One region of the Methylobacterium sp. EM32 genome, then DNA from elsewhere that is predicted to be linked to it. Evidence: riboswitches for the same ligand, from Rfam matches in the RefSeq annotation. Region 1 holds a riboswitch; the other holds the start of a gene.

What was found. A riboswitch is a leader RNA that binds a small molecule or an ion and turns the genes downstream of it on or off. The one in region 1 is predicted to bind cobalamin.
Region 2: it holds a riboswitch for cobalamin, as region 1 does, so the genes downstream of both, ABZT49_RS10780 (CbtB domain-containing protein) here and ABZT49_RS26175 (TonB-dependent receptor) in region 1, are expected to answer to the same signal.

The regions. Positions count from the first base shown of each region.
Region 1 is NZ_JBEXZS010000195.1:29,876-32,973, forward strand. Features, by position in the region: gene ABZT49_RS26175 (TonB-dependent receptor) at 1-1,504, opposite strand, end outside; cobalamin riboswitch at 1,648-1,835, opposite strand; gene ABZT49_RS26180 (Trm112 family protein) at 1,943-2,146, opposite strand; gene ABZT49_RS26185 (LON peptidase substrate-binding domain-containing protein) at 2,196-2,864, opposite strand; gene trxA (thioredoxin) at 3,021-3,098, opposite strand, start outside.
Region 2 is NZ_JBEXZS010000072.1:57,111-60,208, reverse strand. Features, by position in the region: gene ABZT49_RS10795 (prephenate dehydrogenase) at 1-271, opposite strand, end outside; gene cobO (cob(I)yrinic acid a,c-diamide adenosyltransferase) at 471-1,076, opposite strand; gene cobU (bifunctional adenosylcobinamide kinase/adenosylcobinamide-phosphate guanylyltransferase) at 1,073-1,621, opposite strand; cobalamin riboswitch at 1,714-1,915, shown strand; gene ABZT49_RS10780 (CbtB domain-containing protein) at 1,945-2,121, shown strand; gene ABZT49_RS10775 (CbtA family protein) at 2,210-2,956, shown strand; gene ABZT49_RS10770 (DUF1636 domain-containing protein) at 2,953-3,098, shown strand, end outside.

The DNA of each region.
Region 1 (3,098 bases):
CGAGCCTGAACAGGGCGAGGCTGGTCTCCAGCCCGGCGATCGAGCGGTTGCGGATCCCGACCTCGTGGCCCGTCGAGGGGACCAGGAACGGCGAGCGGGCGATATTGAACAGAGGGCTCGCCGGATCGACCGTCGCGGTGACGCCGCGGGCGTCGTTCGAGTGGAAGCCGCCGCCGTAATTCAGGTAGATCTCGGTATCCGCCCACGGCCCGAACACCGCGCCGAGCTTCGGGTTGACGATGCCGTCACGGGCTTTCCCTGAATTCGCGGCTGTGTCGGAGCGGACGTTGGCATAGTAGCCATCGGCCCGGAAGCCGACGCTGGTGCGCAGCCAGTCGGTCCAGCGCACCCGGTTCTCGTAGTAGAACGCCGCGCTCGCCTCCAGCACCCGGTCGTCGAGCACCGTCGAGCGGTATTGTCGGGCGGTGGTGTTGAACAGGCCGACCCGGATGTCGTCGGTGCGGGTCTGCACGCCGATCTCGTTCTCCATGGCCAGCCCGAACAGGTCGCCCTGGAAGACACGGCTGATTTCGCCGCCGCCGAGCACCCGGGCGTCGCGCTGGCGGAACTGATCGCCGTTGACCGGATCGTTCAGAAAGTAGGTGAAGTTGTTCCAGAGGTTCATCTGGTAGCGGATCACGTAGGCCGAGGCTCGCGTGATGCCGCCGGCATCCGACTGGCTCCAGCGCCCGGAGAGCGAGAAGCGCCCGGTGTCGCCGCCGTCGGTCGGATCGAGGCTGCCGTAGCGGCCGATGATCCCCTCCGCCACCGCGTGCTCGGGGATCTGGTTGGTGGCGTTCCACTTGGCCCAATAGGCCATGCCGGTGACGGAAAAGCCGTCCGTCGCCGTGCCCTGGCTGTAGCGGGCGACGCCGTTGAGCTTGCGCAGGGCATCGGGCACGACCCATGGCCCGTCATAGGCCTGCGCCTCGCCCGCGACGAGAAGGTTGCCGGCGCCGAGCGGCACCGAGGCCGCCGAGAGTCCGCGCCTGAAGCCGAAGCTGCCCAGCGTCGTCAGCGCGATGTTCCTGTCCAGTTTGTCGAGGTAGTCGATCCGCACCGAGCCGGCGGAGGCGAAGTCGCCGTCGCGGACGAAGTAGGGCCCTTTGTGGAATTCGACCGCGCCGACGAGCTCGGGGATCAGGAAGTTGAGGTCGGCGTAGCCCTGGCCATGGGCGTGGGTGCGCATGTTCACCGGCATGCCGTCGACGTGGATGGCGATGTCGGTGCCGTGGTCGAGGTTGAAGCCGCGCAGGAAGAACTGGTTGGCTTTGCCCTCGCCGGAATGCTGGGTGACGATCAGGCCCGGCACCGCCTCCAGCACCTCGCCCGGGCGGGTGACGGGCAGGCTGTTGATGACGGCCCCACTGACGATGCCGGCGCTCGCCGCCTCGACCGGGCGCAAGGCGCCGCCGATGCCGGTGATTCCGCCGGGATAGCCGGCGCTGGCCGCCCCCGGTGCGGCGGGGGCCGGCGCCTTCACCTCGATCTGGTCGAGGGGGATGGCGTCCTGGGCGTGAACGGCAACGGGCAGGCACGCGGCCAACGCCGCAAGGAACGGGAGACGGGAGACAGGCACGGGCGAGCCTTCACGGGCTGTGGCACGTCACCGTGGAGGCACCGACACACCCCGGCCGGCGCGGCCCACATGTGACCACGGCTGACGGCAGGTCTCCTGACTCGCGGGTCTCAGCCCTCGATCGTCTTCCCGGGTTCGCGGCCCAGTGACGTCGGTGATGGAGGGCTCGCCGCTCACAGTTGCGGGGGCAGCCGCGGCTTCTCGGCACCGCGTTCCCTTTTGATCCCCGAGGGGAACCGTCCCGTCGAGGTGTAGGCGGGACCGGGGCGGGCGCCAACGGGGCGCGCGCCGATTTGTCGGGCGTGTTGCCGGTTGTCGACGGGACACCGCGCGGGGTCCTGCTTTCCGCGCGACGCCGTCGCCTCAATCCGCCAGCGGCCGCGCCTCTTCCGGCAGCATGATCGGAATGCCGTCGCGGATCGGGTAGGCGAGCTTGGCCGAGCGGCTGATTAGCTCCTGGCGCGCGGAATCGTAGTCGAGCCGCTCCTTGGTCAGGGGGCAGACCAGGAGCTCGAGCAGCTTCGGGTCGATGCGGGTGGCCTCGAAGGAGGCGGGGGAATCGCTCACGGGACGTCCTTCCGAATGGTCCGGCGAAGGCCTTAGCCCAAAGCGCCGCCTATTGCAGCGTCGGCTCGGCGCCCGAGGCCCGCACCAGCTCCATCTCGGTCACGGCGATCAGCACCTCGGCCCGGGTCTTGAGGTCGGGCGCCTCCAGCATCGCCTGCTTCTCGCGCGGGCCGAACGGGCTCATCATGCACAGCGCATTCACCAGGGCCTCGTTCGGCGCCTCCTCGATCCCGGCCCAGTCGACCTTGAGGTCGTTGGCCTCGACGAAATCGCGCAGGGCCTTCAGCACGCCGGCGCGGTCCACCGCCTCTTCGCCGGCCCGGGCGTGGAAGTCGCTCTCGAACGGCGCGAAGGTGACCTTGCAGCGGCGAAAGCCCGTGGCGTTCGGCAGCTCCTCCTCGATCCGGAACCGGGCGATGCCGGTGAGCGAGATCAGGTAGCGGCCGTCGCCGGTCTCGGCGAACTGGGTCACGCGGCCGGCGCAGCCGACCCGGAAGAGCTTGGGCGAGAGCGGGGTCTCGCCGGATTCGGAATCCGGCTGGATCATGCCGATCACCCGGTCGGTGCGCAGGGCCTCGTCGATCATCGCGAGGTAGCGCGGCTCGAAGATGTTGAGCGGCATCTGGCCCCGCGGCAACAGCAAAGCCCCGGGGAGGGGAAAGACCGGGATCTCGGTCGGGCAGTCGGCCGGCCCCTTGTAGGCGACGTTCATGCTCATCGGCGTCGCTCCAGCGCGGATCGGAGGGGGCCCCGGGCTCCGTCGTCTCGGGCCCGGGGTCGCAAGCTGGATCTAGGGCGCGGCCCGCCGGCGTGGATACCTGACCGGCGTAATGCCGCGCCCGGGATGCACTTCGCGATTCACGTGGCCGCGTCGTCAGGAGAACATCAGGGTCGACAGCTTGCGCCGGCCGCGGATGGTCATCGGATCCATCGGCCCCCAGGCCTCGAACAG
Region 2 (3,098 bases), on a different contig from region 1:
GGATGAGGGCGCCCGGCCGCAGGTGCGGGGCGATGTCCCGGACTAAAGCCGCCAGGGTCGGGACGGGCGTCGCCAGGATCACCACCGGGCAGGCGGCGGCTTCTTCCAAAGAGCAAGGTTCGATCCCGGCCGCTGCGAAGGCGGAGGCGGGCGCGAAGGGATCGTGGACGCGCAGCGTGAAGAGCGGTGCCAGATGCGCGGCGACGAGGCGGCCGAAGGCGCCGAAGCCGATCAGGCCGAGGGCGGGGAGCGGGATGGGGGAGGACGGCACGGGAGACCTCGGATCTGGGCGAGGTCGGCGGGCCGGGAAATTCCTGAGAGCCTCAACCGCCGACACGTCGCAGCGGTTGAGAGATGACGAGCACTCCGCCGCTAATTGCGCGGCGAATAATAGAATCCGGTCGGGCGGGCGCTGGTCATGGCCGAGCCTGTAGCCCCGAGCCGCCCTCCCCGTCAATCGGAACTCGCAATCAGAACTCGATGCCCTCCTGCGCCTTCACCCCCGCGGCGAAGTGGTGCTTCACCGAGCCCATCTCGGTGACGAGGTCGGCCGCCGCGATCAGCTCCGGCTTGGCGTTGCGCCCCGTCACCACGACGTGCAGGTCCGGCCGGCGCCGGCTCAACGCCGCCACCACCGCGTCGAGCGGCAGGTAATCGTAGCGCAGGGCGATGTTGAGTTCGTCGAGGATCAGCAGCCGGATCGACGGATCGGCCATCAGCGCCTCGGTCTTCGCCCAAGCGGCGCGGGCCGCCGCCATGTCGCGGTCGCGGTCCTGGGTCTCCCAGGTGAAACCCTCCCCCATCGTGTGCCACGCGACCTGATCTTGGAACCGCTCCAGCGCGAAGCGCTCGCCGGTCTCCCAGGCGCCCTTGATGTACTGCACCACCCCGACCCGCCAGCCGCGGCCGAGCGCCCGCAGCATCAGCCCGAAGGCGGCGGTCGACTTGCCCTTGCCGGGGCCGGTATGGACGATCAGCAGGCCCTTCTCGATCGTCTTGCCCGCGACCTCGGCGTCCTGCACCGCCTTGCGCTTCTCCATCTTGGCGCGGTGGCGCGCCGCCTCGTCGTCGCTCATTGGGCGTCTCCCTTGATGATCATCGGCAGGCCGGCCACCACCAGCACCACCCGGTCGGCGAGCGTCGCAAGCCGCTGGTGCAGGCGCCCGGCCTCGTCGCGGAACCGGCGGGCGAGCGCGTTCTCCGGCACGATGCCGAAACCGACCTCGTTCGAAACCAGCACTAATGGCCCGGCCGCCGTTCGGCAGGCCTCGACCAGCGAGCCGGTCTCCGCCGCAAGGTCGGCCGCCTCGTCTAGCATCGCGTTGGTCAGCCACAGGGTCAGGCAATCGACCAGCACCGGCCGCCCGGCCGGCGCCCGGGCGATCACCGTCGCCAGGTCGCGCGGCGCGTCGACCGTCTCCCAGGGCGGAGGCCGGCGGGCGCGATGCTCGGCGATGCGCGCGCGCATCTCGTCATCCCAGGCTTGCGCCGTCGCGACGTAGAGCCAAGGGCCCGGCCGCGCCTCGATCAGCCCTTCCGCGTAGCGGCTTTTTCCCGATCGGGCGCCGCCCAGCACCAGGGTCAGGCGCGAGGCGGCGTGGTCCGGATCCGGCACGGGCATCTCCTTGTCTGGCGAAGAACTCGGGGCCGCGAAAAACTCGGGGCCGGAGGTGTCGCGGCAGGCCGCGCCGATTGCAAGCCCGCAGGCGACCGGCTAGGGTCGGGCACGACGGTGCCTCGGCGACGAGGTGAAAAGGGAACGCGGGAGCCGGGCTTCTTCCGGTATGCCGCGGCTGCCCCCGCAACTGTGAGCGGTCACACACGGTCCGCCATCGGCCACTGGAGCGATCCGGGAAGGCGGTGGGCCAGCAAGACGCCGCGAGCCAGGAGACCTGCCGTCACCCCTTTCTCTCGACGCCGCCGGTGGGGCGGCAGGAGTTCGTCATGGTCGCGATCACCCGGTCCCTCTCCCCCGCCCTCGTCGGCGAGCGCCTGAGCGCCGTCCTCCTGGCTGCCACGCTCGGCATCGGGCTCCTGTTCGTCTCCGGCTTCGCGCCCGTGGTCGCGTTGCACAACGCCGCGCACGACTGGCGCCACGCCCACAACTTCCCCTGCCACTGACCAGGGCCTGACCCTCGCAAAGCCGCGCGGCCTGCGCCCTTGAGGGGCTGCGGGCCCGTGGCCCTTTGGTCGTGCAGGTGATCCCCCCATGACGAAACGTCTGCTCGCCGCGGCACTGGTCGCCGGCTTCCTCGCCGCGTGCGTGGCCTCGGTCCTGCAATTCGCCCTCACCTCGCCGCTGATCCTGGCGGCGGAGAAGTACGAGACGGCGGAGAGCGTGGCGCCGGCCAAACACGCCTTCGCCAACCCGTTGATCGTGCTGGCTCATGCCGGCCACGACCACGGGGCTGAGCCGCAATGGCAGCCGGCGCCCGGCCTGCCGCGCCTCGCTTTCACGGCGCTGGCGACGCTGGTGAGCGGTGTCGGCTACGCGCTGCTCCTCGGCGCGGTGCTGGTCGCCACCGGCCGCGCGGTGACGCCGTCCGAGGCGCTGAAATTCGGCATCGGCGGCTTCCTCGCCGCCAGCCTCGCGCCGGCGGTCGGGCTGCCGCCGGAACTGCCCGGTGCTGCGGCGGCCGCCCTCGAATCGCGCCAACTCTGGTGGGTCGCGACGGCGCTCGCCACCGCGACCGGCCTCTACCTGGTGGCGATCCGCCGCGGGCCCGCCGCGATCGCGGTCGGCCTCGCCCTCATCGTCGCGCCGCACATCTGGGGCGCCCCGCACGGGCCGGAAGAGATCTCCGCGATGCCGCCGGTCTACGCGGCGCAGTTCGCCGCCCGGTCGCTGGCGGTCGCCTTCGCGTTCTGGGCGGTGCTCGGTCTCGCCTTCGGCTGGGCCTGGAATGCCGTCGCCGGCACGAAGGGCGCTGCGCGCCGGAGCGAGGTGCCCGCGTGAGCGAGCCGACCTCCTCCGACCTCTGCACCCTCTACGTCTGCACCACCTGCCGCGACGCCGCCGATCCGGCCGACGGCCCCCGCGCCGGCGCGCGCCTGCACGATGCGCTCGCCCGGGCACTCGCGGCCCGGCCCGGCGCGCC